2 regions of the Halomonas sp. 7T genome follow, and region 1 is predicted to be linked to the other one. Evidence: predicted binding sites of a transcription regulator. Region 1 holds the regulator's gene; the other holds the start of a gene.
The links. Region 1 encodes sigma-54, which starts transcription at its own class of promoters, with help from an activator protein. Its sites were predicted from a motif close to TGGCACNNNNNTTGCTNT; they were not measured.
Positions count from the first base shown of each region.

Region 1 (7,491 bases):
CGGCATTGAAATTAAAGCGTTTCACACCCAGGACGGCCACGGCCTAAAGCTATTAAAACGCGTAGGCATTCATGTAGCGCTGATTACCGGCCGAGACTCTTCCATGGTCAGCCAGCGCGCGGCGTCGCTAGGTATCACGCATGTCTACCAAGGGTGCGAAGACAAACTTGTCACGCTGAAAGCACTCTGCCAGCGCCTGGATATCACGTTAGAGCAAGTTGCCTACTGCGGCGACGATCTGCCAGATTTAGCACCTATTAAGCGCTCTGGGGTGGGCATTACCGTTCCCAATGCGCCTGACTACATGCACACCCACGCGGATTGGATTACCGACCGCTTAGGTGGACACGGCGCAGTGCGTGAGATCTGCGATACGCTGCTGATGTCCCAAGGCCACTGGGATGCCGTGATGGACACCTATTTGCACAGGCATTCGTAATGGCGCTACGGGTTAAAAAGCGCGTCTGGCTGACCGGGATGGTGGTAGCTCTGGGTACCCTGCTGGTGTGGATAGACCCCCGCGGCCCACAAGACATCACACCAGACCCTGAGGCTCAAGCCGAAGAGCCGGGGCATGTGCTAGAAAACGCTGAAATCACCCTATTTGGCGAAACCGGGGCGATTCAACAATCGCTGATAACGCCCTATCTAGTTCACACGCCCCAGCAAGCCATAACGCAAGCCACCTCGCCCAGAGCGACAATATTTGATAGTGAACAGAGGGAATGGCTAGCCACCGCCAACGCTGGCACGCTCAATACGGACACACACGCACTCACGTTAACGGGTTCGGCAAGGCTGCTGGCACCCGATGAAGGCTGGCAGCTGGATACAGAGTCATTACACTATAACGGCATGACTCGCCATGCATGGAGCGAGGCACCGGTACTGCTTCAGCAGCCACCGCAGCAAATCAGTGCCTTACGTATGGATATGTGGCTTGACACGAGCCAGGTTCGATTAACTGATAATGTGCGGGGCACCCATCCGCCCGCCACTCAAGCGCCTTAGGAGTCGCTATGAACGCTTTAATCCGCATCGCGCTTTTAGCCTTAGCGGTGCCGCTCTCGGCGGCTGCCCAAACAACACAAGCCCCTGTTGAAGTTGAAGCTGACCGTTTAGATCTTGACCAGCGCGCAGGTACGGCGGTCTATAGCGGCAATGTCAACATCCGCCAGGGCGAAATGCAGCTTCGCGGAGAACGCGTCGAGATTCAGCGTAATGATGCTGGCGAGCTCGCTCGAGCTACCGCGACAGGCGAGCGCGCTTACCTGCGTAATCAGCTTGAAGATGAAGAGACACCCATGGAAGGCTGGGCACGCCGCATTATCTATCATGTCGCTGAACGCCGGGTTGAGCTCATCGATCAAGCAGAGCTCACTCAGCGAGGCGACCGTTTCCAAGGGGGACGCCTAGAGTACTTCATCGACCGAGAAGTCGTTCAGGCGCGCTCTGATGTTGATGGAAGCGAGTCTCAGCGCATACGCATGACCCTACAGCCCTCGCAATAGGGAGTTCATTTGTGACAACCCCCAGCTCCATGGCAACCAGCGACGCTGCTCCGGTAAAAACGCTCTACGCGCATCATTTGGCGAAAAGCTACAAGCGCCGCCGCGTAGTTAAGGATATTAACTTAGAAATTACCCAAGGCAGCGTTGTAGGACTGCTAGGCCCAAACGGTGCGGGTAAAACCACGTCGTTTTACATGATCGTCGGTCTGGTAAAGTCCGATGCTGGCAACGTGGGTATCGATGATTTAGACCTCACTCGTGCGCCCATGCATGAAAGGGCCATTGCAGGCATTGGCTATTTACCCCAGGAAGCCTCTATTTTTCGTAAGCTTTCCGTTGCCGATAACATCATGGCGATCCTTGAAACTCGAAAGGAGCTCGATCGCGATACGCGAGAACAGCGCCTAGAGTCGTTGCTTGAGGATTTTCATATTACTCATATCCGCGACAATTTAGGCATGAGCCTATCCGGTGGCGAACGTCGGCGCGTTGAAATTGCCCGATCACTGGCCACAGAGCCTGCATTTATTCTGCTAGATGAGCCGTTCGCAGGGGTAGACCCTATTTCCGTTGGTGATATCAAAACGATTATACGTGCGCTCAAACAGCGCCATATCGGTGTACTCATCACCGACCATAACGTTCGGGATACGCTTGATATCTGCGATATTGCCTATATCGTCGGCGATGGCCAAATCATTGCCAGCGGCGACCCGCAATCCATTCTCGACAATCAGAAGGTACGCGATGTTTACCTTGGGGCTGATTTCCGCCTATAAACAAGCGTCTACCGACTAATTACTTTTCATGGCATGCTTATTGCACTTGCGCCAGAGGATAACTCGCACTAGGGTGGAGCTTTCTGATTAACGAGTGGTTCTCAGATGGTCATGAAAGCTTCTCTTCAACTGCGTATCGGCACACAGCTCACCATGACACCTCAGCTGCAGCAGGCAATTGCGCTGCTTCAGCTCTCCACACTCGATCTGCGGCAAGAAATTCAGCAAGCGCTCGATGCTAATCCCATGTTGGAACAAGAGGATGAATTTGGCGAGCAGGCAGTCACCGAAACACCAGAAACAGAATGGGCCGAAAGCATCCCCAACGAACTGTCTGTTGATAGTGACTGGTCAGATACCTACCAAGATATGGGCAGCGTAGGCGGTGCCAGCGAAGGGCCTGACTTTGAGCGTCAAGCAGCGGGCCAAAGCCTTCATGGCCACCTCCTTTGGCAGTTGGCTATGACCGACTTCTCGCCTCGAGAGCACGCCATTGCCGAAAGCTTAATCGACGCTCTAGATGCCAACGGCTACCTCACCCAGCCGCTTAACGATATCCGTGAGGGCTTGAAAGCGCAGGGCCTCGATAGCCTAAGCCAGCGTGAAGTCGAAAATACCCTGTTGCGCTTGCAGCAATTCGAACCCACGGGAGTTTTTGCACGGGATTTACGCGAGTGCCTCATGCTTCAACTCGCCACACTCCCAGAGGAAACCCCGTTTCTAGTGCCCGCTAAACGGTTGGTGCGCCAGTTTCTTGAAGCGTTAGGCAAAGACGATCTACGACTGCTTAAGCGGCGGTTGAGTCTAGACAATGAACAGCTTGATGACGTTATTCGCCTTATTCGTAGCCTTGACCCGCGTCCCGGCAGTGCCTATGGCGATAGCGACGATAGCTACATAACCCCAGACTTAGTCGTACGGCATGACAACGAAGGGTGGCACTTAGAACTTAATCCGGAAGCATTGCCAAAGCTGCGCATTCAGCCAGACTACGCCAGCCTCATCAAGCGTGCAGATAAAAGCCAAGACAACCAGTTTCTTAAAGAGCACCTGCAGGAAGCCCGCTGGCTGATTAAAAGCCTTTCCAGCCGTAATGACACGCTGCTGCGGGTGGGCCGTGAAATTATCACGCGCCAGATTGGCTTTTTAGAGCATGGCGAAGAGGCAATGAAGCCGTTAATCCTAGCGGATATCGCCGAGGCCGTGGAAATGCATGAATCCACGATTTCCAGGGTGACCACCCAAAAGTATATTCATACGCCTCGCGGCGTATTTGAACTTAAATATTTCTTCTCCAGCCAGGTGAGCGGCCAGGAAGGTGGCGATAGCCACTCCAGCACCGCCATCCGCGCACGGATTAAGAAGTTGGTTCAAGAGGAGCCGCCCGGCAAGCCGCTCTCCGACAGCCGTTTGGTAGCGCTTTTGGAAACAGGTGGTATCAGTGTTGCGCGGCGCACAGTCGCTAAATATCGAGAGTCAATGGGCATTCCCTCCTCCAGTGAACGGCGCCGTTTACGTTAGCGAACAAGGAAACACCGCTATAGGGCTTTGCAATAGCGCAAAAAGGGTTACAATCGAAGTACAGTCCCATGGATAAGGAGCACGTCAATGCAAGTAAACATCACTGGTCATCATGTAGAACTGACTGACGCCTTGCGTGACTACGTCAACGAAAAACTAGCGCGCGTTGAGCGACATTACGACAACATTACGACAGTACAAGTGACCTTATCTGTTGAAAAAGAGCGCCAACAAGCTGCCTGCACGCTGCATGCAGCAGGGGCTGACCTGCATGCCGAGGCGCTAGACAATGATATGTATGCTGCTATTGACGCTTTAGCAGACAAAATCGACCGTCAACTCGTTAAACACAAGGAAAAAGCACAAGCTCGCGCCCAAGGCGCTGGCGTGCGTTAATTCAATGACGTTGGAAACCATACTTCCCCCGGAGCGCATTCTTTACGACGTGCCCGGGGGCAGCAAAAAAAGGGTGCTGGAATTTTTCAGCACCTTTATTGCTCAAAATACCCCTAGCCTTGATAGCCAGGAAGTTTTTAGCCGTTTAATCGGTCGCGAGCGCCTGGGAAGCACGGGGATAGGCAACGGTGTTGCCATCCCCCATGCGCGAAGCCCGCACTGCACCGCGCCTATCGCTGGCTTTTTAAAACTTGCTGAACCGGTCGATTTTGATGCTATCGACGGAGATCCAGTCGATTTGGTCTTCGTTTTATTAGTACCAGAAGAGGCCGACGACACTCACCTAGCGTTGCTTGGGCAAGTTGCCACCATCATGAATGAGGCCGATACGCGCCAGCAATTGCGCAAAAGCGAAAGCCAGCGTGAGCTTCTTGAGCTTATCACCTCTAAAATTCGTGAAAAAACCGCGCATTAAGCATCTACTTCGACGCTAGCTGCTGACTTTTTTGTTGAAGCCCCACTTATTTTTGGCAGCCCAAGAGAAAATCTATGCAACTGGTGATCATTAGCGGCCGTTCCGGATCCGGTAAATCTATCGCCTTACAAGCGCTAGAAGATCTAGGCTATTACGCCATCGACAACTTACCCGCCATGCTGCTTGGCTCTCTCGTTGACGAGCTGCGCGCTCAGGGTGGGCGTACACATTTAGCGGTGAGTATCGATGCCCGTAACTTGCCCACTGCCCTTGAGCAACTGCCATCTTTGCTTGAAGAGCTCAAGCAGCGGGATATTCGCTTCCAGGTCATTTACCTGACGACTGATGCCAGAGTTTTACTAGAACGCTACTCCGCCACTCGGCGCCGCCATCCGTTAACTCGTGATAGCGATATGACGCTAGAGGAAGCGATCAATAAAGAAGAAGAAACGCTGTTAGAGATCCGTGACCTTGCTGATCTGATGATCGACACTTCTCGCTTGTCAGTGCACGATTTACGCCGCCGCATTACTGACCAAGTTGCCCATCAGCATAGTGATAGCCTCACCCTTACGTTTGAGTCCTTTGGCTATAAGCGTGGTGTCCCCCTAGATGCCGATATTGTTTTTGATGTTCGCTGTTTACCTAACCCTTATTGGGACCCGACATTACGACAATATACCGGCCGAGATGCAAAGATTGTGGCATTTCTCAACAGCTATCCTATCGTCGATGCAATGAGTAGCGATATTTATAGCTGGCTAGAGAAGTGGCTACCTGCCTACCAAAATAGTCAGAGAAGCTATATGACCGTCGCCATTGGCTGCACCGGCGGCCAACACCGCTCTGTTTATATGGTGGAAGAACTTGCACAAAGGCTCGTAAAAAACATAGGGGAAGTGCAGCTAAGGCACAGAGAACTGGGACTTCAATACACGCTTAGCGAGCAACCAGCGAAGCAACTCTCTTCAGAATTGATCAAACATGATCAACCATAACGTCTAAAGCGTACGTCACCAACAAAGACGACACCACTCGGCAAAAAGGAACCAGGGTGCCAGAACGAACGTTAACCCTTACCAATCAGCGCGGCTTACACGCGCGAGCGGCGACTAAGCTAGTCCAGTGTGGGCAGCAGTATTCCGCCAGCATTTACGTTTATAAGCAGCAACAGATGGCAGATGCGGCCAATATCATGTCGCTGCTAATGCTAGCAGCCCCTTGTGGTACCGAGTTAAAGATCATTGCCGAGGGCGAGGACGCTGAACAGGCGTTGGAGGCTATCCAACGCCTGTTCGATGCGCGCTTTGATGAGGATCAGTAGCGGCTAACTGCTGACGCTAGCTGCCAGCGATGGTCATGGCGTCAATTAGCCAGCTGCCGGTGTGAATGCTGCCTCGGGTATCTGTATCATCAGCAACGCCAACCAAGCCCGCAAACATGCTGTTAAGATTTCCGGCAATAGTGAACTCTTCGATGGGGTACTGCACCTCCCCATTTTCAATCCAAAAACCTGCGGCCCCTCTTGAATAGTCACCGGTAACGCCATTAACACCCTGGCCCATCAACTCGGTCACCCAAATCCCACGCCCCATCTCCTTTAGCAGTGCCTCCCGGCTAGTGGCTGGGGTCTTCAGCCGAATATTACGTGCACCGCCAGCATTAGCGGTAGTCTGCATGCCTAAACGGCGGGCACTGTAAGACGAGAGCATATAGCTTGCGATATTTCCCTGGTCAATAAAGCGATTATCTCTAGTCTGAACGCCCTCTCCATCAAAGGGTGAACTTGCGGTAGCGCCCACCTCCATTGGCTTCTCTTCTAAATTAAACCAGCTTGGGAACAACGGTGTCCCTAACCGATCGCATAGAAATGACGCCTGACGATAGAGCGACCCACCCGCTAATGCGCCCATCAAGTGGCCAATCAATCCACTAGCAAGCGTTGGGTCAAATAGCACAGGGAACGTGCCTGTTGGCGGACGTTTCGCGCCTAAGCGCCGAAGTGTGCGAGCAGCTGCTTCGCGGCCGACACTCTCAGGGTCACGAAGCTCGTTCGGGTTGCGTGCCGAAGTATAGTCATAGTCTCGCTGCATGCCATTTTCATCTTGGGCGATTAACATGCAGGAGAGCGAGTGGCTGCTGCCTTTTTGGGTTCCCAAAAAACCATGGCTATTGGCGTATACGCGCACGCCTTCGCCGCTAGAGAACGACGCACCTTCAGATTGATGAATACCCGCCACATTCCGGCCAGCGTGTTCGCACGCCAGGGCTATTTCAATTGCCTCATCGGTGGTTAGCGCCCAGGGATAATGCACTTTTAAATCGGGTAGATGGGTCGCCATTAGGCCAGCATCTGCCAAACCAGCAGCGGGGTCTTCCCCTGTATATCGGGCAATCGCCAGGGCCTTTTCCACCGTCGCTTTGATAGAGGCACTGCTTGCATCAGACGAAGAGGCGCTGCCTTTGCGCTGGCCCACATACAGGGTAACGGCAATCCCCTGATCTCGTGAAAGTTCAACGGTTTCCACTTCACCTAGGCGCACGCTGATGCCCACGCCTTGATCGACACTGGCGCCGACTTCGGCTGCATCGGCACCGAGTTGCTTGGCCAACGCCAGCGCTTCTTCTGCGCGGGTGGTTAACAGCGCCTGCTGTGAGGTTGCATCAAATGCCTGTGCCATATTGTGGCCTCCTTTTCGCCAGAATCACATTGGCGAATCAATGTTGTTGTCGCAGCTGATATAATGCTGCAAACGAATCTGATCAGTGAGTTCTAGTATGCCTAAGCAACGCCCCGAACCCTTCGATA
Region 1 covers NZ_CP087112.1:877,611-885,101, reverse strand. The annotation lists gene LOS15_RS04010 (KdsC family phosphatase) at 1-439, shown strand, start outside; gene lptC (LPS export ABC transporter periplasmic protein LptC) at 439-1,011, shown strand; gene lptA (lipopolysaccharide transport periplasmic protein LptA) at 1,020-1,511, shown strand; gene lptB (LPS export ABC transporter ATP-binding protein) at 1,541-2,290, shown strand; gene LOS15_RS03990 (RNA polymerase factor sigma-54) at 2,396-3,811, shown strand; gene hpf (ribosome hibernation-promoting factor, HPF/YfiA family) at 3,899-4,207, shown strand; gene ptsN (PTS IIA-like nitrogen regulatory protein PtsN) at 4,212-4,682, shown strand; gene rapZ (RNase adapter RapZ) at 4,757-5,680, shown strand; gene LOS15_RS03970 (HPr family phosphocarrier protein) at 5,737-6,006, shown strand; gene pmbA (metalloprotease PmbA) at 6,023-7,363, opposite strand; gene yjgA (ribosome biogenesis factor YjgA) at 7,461-7,491, shown strand, end outside.

Region 2 (7,491 bases), 360 kb from region 1:
CGAACAAATGCCACTAAAGGTTCGCACCTGGGATTGCCCACGTTGCGGCACAAAGGCGATTGACCGCGACATTAACGCCGCCATCAATATTCGCCAGCAAGGCATTTTAAAATTAAAGGCCGAAGGACTGTCGGCCTCTGCCCATCGAGGCCTGTGTAAGACCGGTCACGCACCGGCTGCGGCCTGAGAAGTGGGAAGCCTCACCCGTGGTCGCGTAGCGACGTAGGGTGAGGAGCAGTCACTGCAGTGCCTGTTTTTAATACGCTAATAATTAGCCTTTCCCTCGCCGACATCCCATCGCTATGCTGACGATAAAGACAAGCCCTCACATCGCTACGCCTGTGGTTTTTAAGGTGCAACACCCACCAGGAGGCAACCATGCAGACGTTTAGCTGCCGCTGCGGCAATCCGCTTTTCTATGAAAACACCCACTGCCTTGCCTGTGAGTCGGAAGTGGGCTGGTGCCCGGCCTGTTCACATATTGTGGCGTTAGCGCCTTTAGCAAACGGGGGCTACCGCTGCACACACCTTAGCTGCAACGCTGCGCTGATGAAGTGCCACAACTACGCTGTCGAGAATGTGTGTAACCGTATGGTAGTGATGAACGAAGGACACGCCGATACGCTGTGCGACTGCTGCCGCTACAATGAGGTGATCCCCGACCTTGATATTATAGGTAACCGCGAACGCTGGGCGGCGCTAGAAGCAGCCAAACGCCGCCTGTTCCATACCTTAGACCACCTCCAACTGCCCCATGGCATGGAGGGTGAAAATATTCGTGTAGCGCTAAGCTTTTCGTTTATGGCCGACGCCCTCCCCGATCAGGGGCTTTGGCGCTCAACGGCTAATCAAGAGAAGGTCTACACGGGCCATGCCAATGGCCACATCACCATCAATGTGAAAGAGGCGGATGACGTTGAACGCGAGCGGCTGCGGGTGGATATGAACGAATCCCACCGTACGCTGATCGGCCACTTTCGCCATGAGATTGGCCACTACTACTGGGACTTGCTGGTAAAAGAGCAAGACGAAGAGGCCAGCTGCCGCGTTTTTGGCGACCACAACCATCCCTCTTATAGCGATGCGCTAGAGCAGTATTATCAACAAGGCGCACCTGCTGACTGGCCAACACGCTTTATTTCCGCCTATGCGGCCATGCACCCCTGGGAGGATTTCGCCGAGACGTTTGCGTTTTATCTGGATATGGTAGCTGTGCTGGACACCGCCATACACATGGGGCTTGCTCGCGCAGAGTGTGACGACACCTTGGAAAGTATGCTCAGGGACTTTCACAAGGTCGGCATGGCGGTGAATGAGCTGAATCGCGATATGGGCTTATTGGATTTAGCGCCGGGAGTGCTTGCACCGGCCGTGCACGATAAGCTGGCGTATATCCATGCCCTCATTCAGAAGGCACGCGCCAGCTCGTTATCGGCATAATTAGTCGTTGTCGTTATCCCCGGCATGGCTCTGGCTTTGGCTCTGCCATTGCGTCACCCTCGGCACTTCATCACTATTCACAAAGTAGGTCGCGCTGAGCGTGTCGTGAATAGTGGCAAAGCCAATTTGCAGCTCGTCCACAAAGGCATGCAGCTTACTTGGCGAGTGGGCCAACGCCTGTATATCGGCGTCAACAACATCCGCCCGCACCAGCGACACCGTTGCGGCCACTCGGTCTTGCCTGGGTAGCAGCTGCAGTTCGTGACCTAAGGTTTCCAAACTGCACGCAATTGAACGTGGCAGGTTAGGATCCTGCAGTAAAAAACGCAGTACGTCTGGCCCGCGCACCCGAAGCCTCACCTGTTGGCGATACATTTGGTAAGCGGTGAGTGATTTCAACACACTCATCCACTGCAAGTTTTCAAACGGCAGCAGCTCTTCAGGGTTTTGAGGCAGCAAACTGGCAGAGCGCACATCAACAATACGCGTCGTCATATCTGCCCGCTCCAGCTGACGCCCCAGCTCGATAAACGTGCGCGCGGGGCCGTGGCTCAAGGTACCTTCAATCAGCCCTGTTAGTGTTTGGCAGCCGCGTATCACGCTTTTTAAGAACATATCGCGCCGCCGGGGACTGACTCCACTTTCAGCGTGATCCGCCACACTGAGATAGAGCTGGTTAACCTCTTCCCATATCTCGCGGGGCACCACATCGCGTGTCGTGCGCAGGTTCTCCCGGGCGCTGGCTAGCGCAGAAAGAATCGAACTGCCGTTTTGGGCATCGGCACACAAAAAGTGCACCACGCTGCGCTCATCGAAACTGGTATGGCGCTCATTGAAGAACTCCAGTGTTCCCGTCATCTCAATCAGCGGCGCCCAGCCCAGCGGTAAGTGGCGTGGCAAGTCCAGCATTAAGTGACTATTGACGCTCAATAGCCGCGCGGTATCTTCGGCCCGCTCAATGTAGCGCGCCATCCAGTAAAGGTTTTCTGCTACGCGTGACAGCATGACGCTAGGCTCCTTTATGCTCAGTGGCGGGCGCCGCGTTCTCATCCGTTTCCACTATCCAGGTATCTTTACTACCACCGCCCTGGGAAGAGTTAACGACTAGCGAACCTTCTACGAGTGCAACACGGGTTAACCCGCCCGTCGTCACATGAATTTCCGGCCCAGATAGAATAAATGGACGCAGATCCACATGGCGCGGCTGAGGCAAGCCGTTGGCAAGCGTAGGCGTAGTGGAGAGTGCCAACGTCGGCTGGGCCATATAATTACGTGGATTCGCTTTGATTAGACGGGCAAATTCATCGCGGGTCTCTTGGGTGGAGCGGGGGCCAATCAGCATGCCGTAGCCGCCTGATTCGTTAGCGGGCTTGACCACCAGTTCGTCTAAATGCTCTAACACATATTTGCGATCCTCTTCGAACATGCATAGGTAACTCGGCACGTTGGGCAGCAGCGGCTCCTGATCCAGGTAGTAGCGAATAATGTCAGGTACGAACGCATAAACCACTTTGTCGTCCGCGACCCCGGCCCCCGGGGCATTGGCGAGCGCTACCTTGCCCGCTCGCCATGAGCGCATTAACCCCGCCACCCCAAGTACAGAGGTTGGGTTAAAGACTTCAGGATCGAGAAACTCATCATCAACCCGGCGGTAAATCACGTCTACCCGCCGCAACCCCTCCACGGTGCGCATATAAACAACATCATCATCGTCGACCAACAGGTCACTGCCCTGCACCAGCTCCACCCCCATTTGCTGCGCAAGGTAGGCGTGTTCGAAATAGGCAGAGTTATAAATACCCGGCGTTAGCACGACCACCTGCGGGTCATCTCCTGGACGAGGCGACATCGCCGCCAGCATGTCGTAGAGCTGAGCGACGTAATCATCCACCGGCAGAATCTTGCCAGAAGCGAAAAGCTCAGGCAGCACGCGCTTGGTCACGTTGCGATTCTCAAGCATGTAGGAAACACCCGATGGAATACGCAAGTTATCTTCAAGCACATACAGCACCCCATCGCCGCCGCGCACTAAATCAGACCCACATATGTGTGCCCAAATGCCGTGAGGCGGATTTACACCAACACATTGGGGGCGAAAATTAACCGACTGAGCCAACACTTCAGCGGGTAATACTTTGTCTTTAATAATTTTTTGCTCATGATAAAGATCATCAATAAAAAGATTTAATGCTTGTACACGCTGCTTTAAGCCAGCCTCTGTTTTACGCCATTCGCTGGCGGATATAATTCTCGGGACAATATCAAACGGCCAAGCGCGATCAATCATTGCTCCCTCTGAATAAACGGTAAACGTAATCCCCATCGTTCGAATGGCAATCTCTGCCGCGGTCTTACGCTCAGCCAACTCTTCAGCGCTAAAGTGAGCCAGCATATTACAAAGCTCGTCTGCCGATGTACGGGGCTGCCCCGGCGCCGCTAACAGTTCGTCGTAAAAGTCATGGCACACATAGTTATTCCAATTTACTTGGCTCATGGGCGCTCTCCTAGCGCAAGGGTAGAAGCGACATCTACATTAAACCGAGTGTAGGCCTGCCGCGCGCAATCTACATAGCTAACGACACTCATTAGCGACGCCTTTAGTTAACTACATAAGTGTTTAGGCAAAATACGTACCATCTTTCGCGTTATTTCAACGTTTAGATAACTCATAAGAGAGTGATTGCCGCTGTCGTTATTTATTCGCGCACCTTTCTGGTGCTCTACCAACAGTTTTACCAACACAGCACCTGAAGAAAGCACCATTAATGTGCAAATACTGCCGTAACTAGAATTTTGGAAGTTTTTCCACACTTCTTAAACGCATGATGAAATATTGCAGCTGCAAAAAAGAGCAACAGCAACGATACTTTTTATACTTAACTTTTAACTGTTGTTGTCCTTACCGGTGCTGGCGAACTGCTGGGTCGGTTGAACACGGCTTACTTTAGGGGCTGCCTAATGACCATTCGCGTTGCTTTGCATCACCGCACAACGTATCGCTTCGACCGACCCGTTAAATTATCACCTCATGTGGTTCGGCTACGCCCAGCCCCCCACTGCCGTACCCATATTGATGCCTACTCGCTGAACATTTCAGGCGATGATCATTTTTTAAACTGGCAGCAGGACCCATTCGGCAACTTTAACGCTCGCTTGGTTTTTCCCGAACCCCGCAAAGAGCTCACGATTGCCGTCGAGCTCATCGCCCCCATGACGGTGATCAACCCGTTCGATTTCTTTTTGGATGATGTCGCCCAACAGATTCCCTTCGCATACCCCGATGAACTCACCAAGGAGTTAGGACCATACCTGGAAGTGACCGAGGCGGGGCCACGTCTGCTGGAGTGGCTAAAAGACGTCTCTCTTGAGCCGACCACCAGCGTCGATTTCCTCGTCGCCCTCAACCAGCGTCTGCAAAAAGATATCAGCTATCTCGTGCGCATGGAGCCTGGGGTACAGAGCTGCGAAGAGACGCTAACCCTGGCGAGCGGCTCCTGCCGTGACAGCGCTTGGCTGCTGGTGCAGATACTGCGCCACCTGGGCCTTGCCGCTCGTTTTGTCTCGGGCTACCTGATTCAGCTCACGCCAGATGTGAAGGCACTGGATGGCCCCAGCGGCACCGATGTGGACTTCACCGACCTCCACGCCTGGACCGAAGTGTTCCTACCCGGCGCGGGCTGGGTAGGCCTAGACCCCACCTCAGGGCTGTTTGCGGGCGAAGGCCACATTCCGCTAGCCGCTACGCCGACGACCGGCAGCGCCGCCGCCATTACCGGCTTTTCGGAAAAGTGCGAGGTGACGTTTGACGTGGAGATGCGCGTCGAGCGTATTCATGAAGACCCTCGCGTCACCAACCCCTACAGCGACCAGCAGTGGCAACGTATCCTGGCGCTTGGCGACCAGGTTGACCACGAGCTGAACCAGCAGGATGTCCGGCTCACCATGGGCGGCGAACCGACGTTTGTCTCTATCGACGATATGGAAAGCCCTCAGTGGAACACTGACGCCCTGGGTGAGCACAAACGTGAGCGTGCTGAAGCGCTGCTGAGCCGTTTGCAGGCGGCCTACGCCCCTGGCAGTGTGATTCAACAGCAGCAGGGCAAGTGGTATCCCGGTGAGCCGCTGCCCCGCTGGGCGCTGGCCTGCTACTGGCGTAAAGATGGCGTGCCGCTTTGGCGCGACCCCAACTGGCTGGCCTGCATGGAAGGCGCGCCTGCCGTGGTGGCCGATGACGCCATGGCCCAGCGTTTCACTCGCGCCCTAAGCGAACGTCTGGGCGTGGCACAGCGCTGCTGGATTCCCGCCTATGAAGATGCCTACTACTACCTCTGGAAAGAGCAAACGCTGCCGGTCAACGTCGACCCGCGCCAGGCCGACTTAAAAGACGACGCCGAACGACACCGCCTAGCACGCTTGCTGGAACAAGACTTGAGCGCGGTGGTCGGCTATGCCCTGCCGCTGCGCCACTCCATTGCCCAATCGCATCGCTGGGAAAGCGGGCGCTGGCCGCTGAAGCGCGACCACCTTTTCCTGGTGCCCGGTGACTCGCCCATGGGCCTTCGATTACCGCTCTCTGCGCTACCCTGGGCCGACCCGGAAGACCAGCCCCAGCCACAGTCGCTGTTTGCCCCGCGCCCGGTACTTGGCGACATTCACGGCGAAGTAGCCCGCCGCAACGCCGAACAGCACCGTTTTACCAGCGCAGAACGCCTGGGCCACACCACGCATCCAAGCCATAGCCACCCGGAAGGCGAGTCGGTTCAGCAGCAGCCAAGCGCGGTGGAGGATCGTGACCATAAGATCATTCACACCAGCTTATGTATCGAACCCCGCGAGGGCCGTTTACATATCTTCCTGCCGCCACTCACCCAGCTCGAACACTATCTCGACCTGCTCAGCAGCATCGAAGAGTGTGCCCGCACGCTGGCCTGCCCAGTCATGATCGAGGGCTACGCGCCGCCCCGCGATCCACGCCTGGAGAGTTTCCAGATTACCCCCGATCCCGGTGTTATCGAAGTCAACATCATGCCCGCCGCCAGTTGGCAAACGCTGGTCGCGCAGACCGAGCGGCTCTACGACGAGGCACGACAGGCGCGCCTTGGCACCGAAAAATTCATGCTGGACGGCCGCCATACTGGCACCGGCGGCGGCAATCACGTTACCTTAGGCGGCATCACCCCAGACGACTCTCCATTTTTGCGTCGTCCCGACTTGCTGGCCAGCTTGGTCACCTACTGGCAGCACCACCCTAGCCTCTCGTACCTCTTCTCCGGGCTGTTCATTGGCCCCACTAGCCAAGCCCCGCGGGTCGATGAGGCGCGCCATGAAGCGCTCTACGAGCTGGAAATTGCCCTGCAGCAAATGCCCGAAGGCGAGGTGGTACAGCCCTGGCTGGTCGACCGTTTGCTGCGCCACCTGCTCACCGACTTAACCGGCAACACTCACCGCGCAGAGTTCTGTATCGATAAGCTCTACTCGCCGGATAGCGACAGCGGCCGTCTGGGGCTGTTAGAGCTGCGCGGCTTCGAAATGCCGCCCCACGCGCGCATGGGCCTGATGCAAATGCTGCTGATTCGTGCGCTGGTGGCCCGCTGCTGGAAAATACCATATCGCGCTAAGCCGGTACGCTGGGGGAGCGCCCTGCAAGACCGCTGGATGCTGCCCCACTATTTATGGGAAGACCTCAGCGATGTGCTCAGCGACCTGCGCCATCACGGGTTTGAGTTTGAACTTGCCTGGTTTGCGCCGTTTTTGGAGTTCCGCTTCCCAGTGCACGGTCGGCTACACACACCGATGCTTTCGATCGAGCTTCGCCAAGCCATCGAACCCTGGCACGTGCTGGGTGAGGAAGCCACCGCTGGCGGCACCGCGCGCTACGTCGACTCCTCGGTGGAGCGCTTAGAGGTCAAAGTGAGCGGCATGAGCGGCGACCGCTATGTGATTTCCTGTAACGGTCGGCAAGTGCCCCTTACGCCCACAGGACGCAACGGCGAAGCCGTGGCGGGGGTGCGCTACCGTGCTTGGCAACCGCCCTCTGCGCTGCATCCGCAG
Region 2 covers NZ_CP087112.1:513,503-520,993, reverse strand. The annotation lists gene LOS15_RS02410 (RNA-guided endonuclease InsQ/TnpB family protein) at 1-187, shown strand, start outside; gene LOS15_RS02405 (putative zinc-binding metallopeptidase) at 379-1,440, shown strand; gene LOS15_RS02400 (alpha-E domain-containing protein) at 1,441-2,445, opposite strand; gene LOS15_RS02395 (circularly permuted type 2 ATP-grasp protein) at 2,450-3,934, opposite strand; gene LOS15_RS02390 (DUF2126 domain-containing protein) at 4,399-7,491, shown strand, end outside.
Region 2: a site for sigma-54 is predicted at 4,059-4,076, ahead of LOS15_RS02395 (circularly permuted type 2 ATP-grasp protein). Genes of this name have one in related genera too.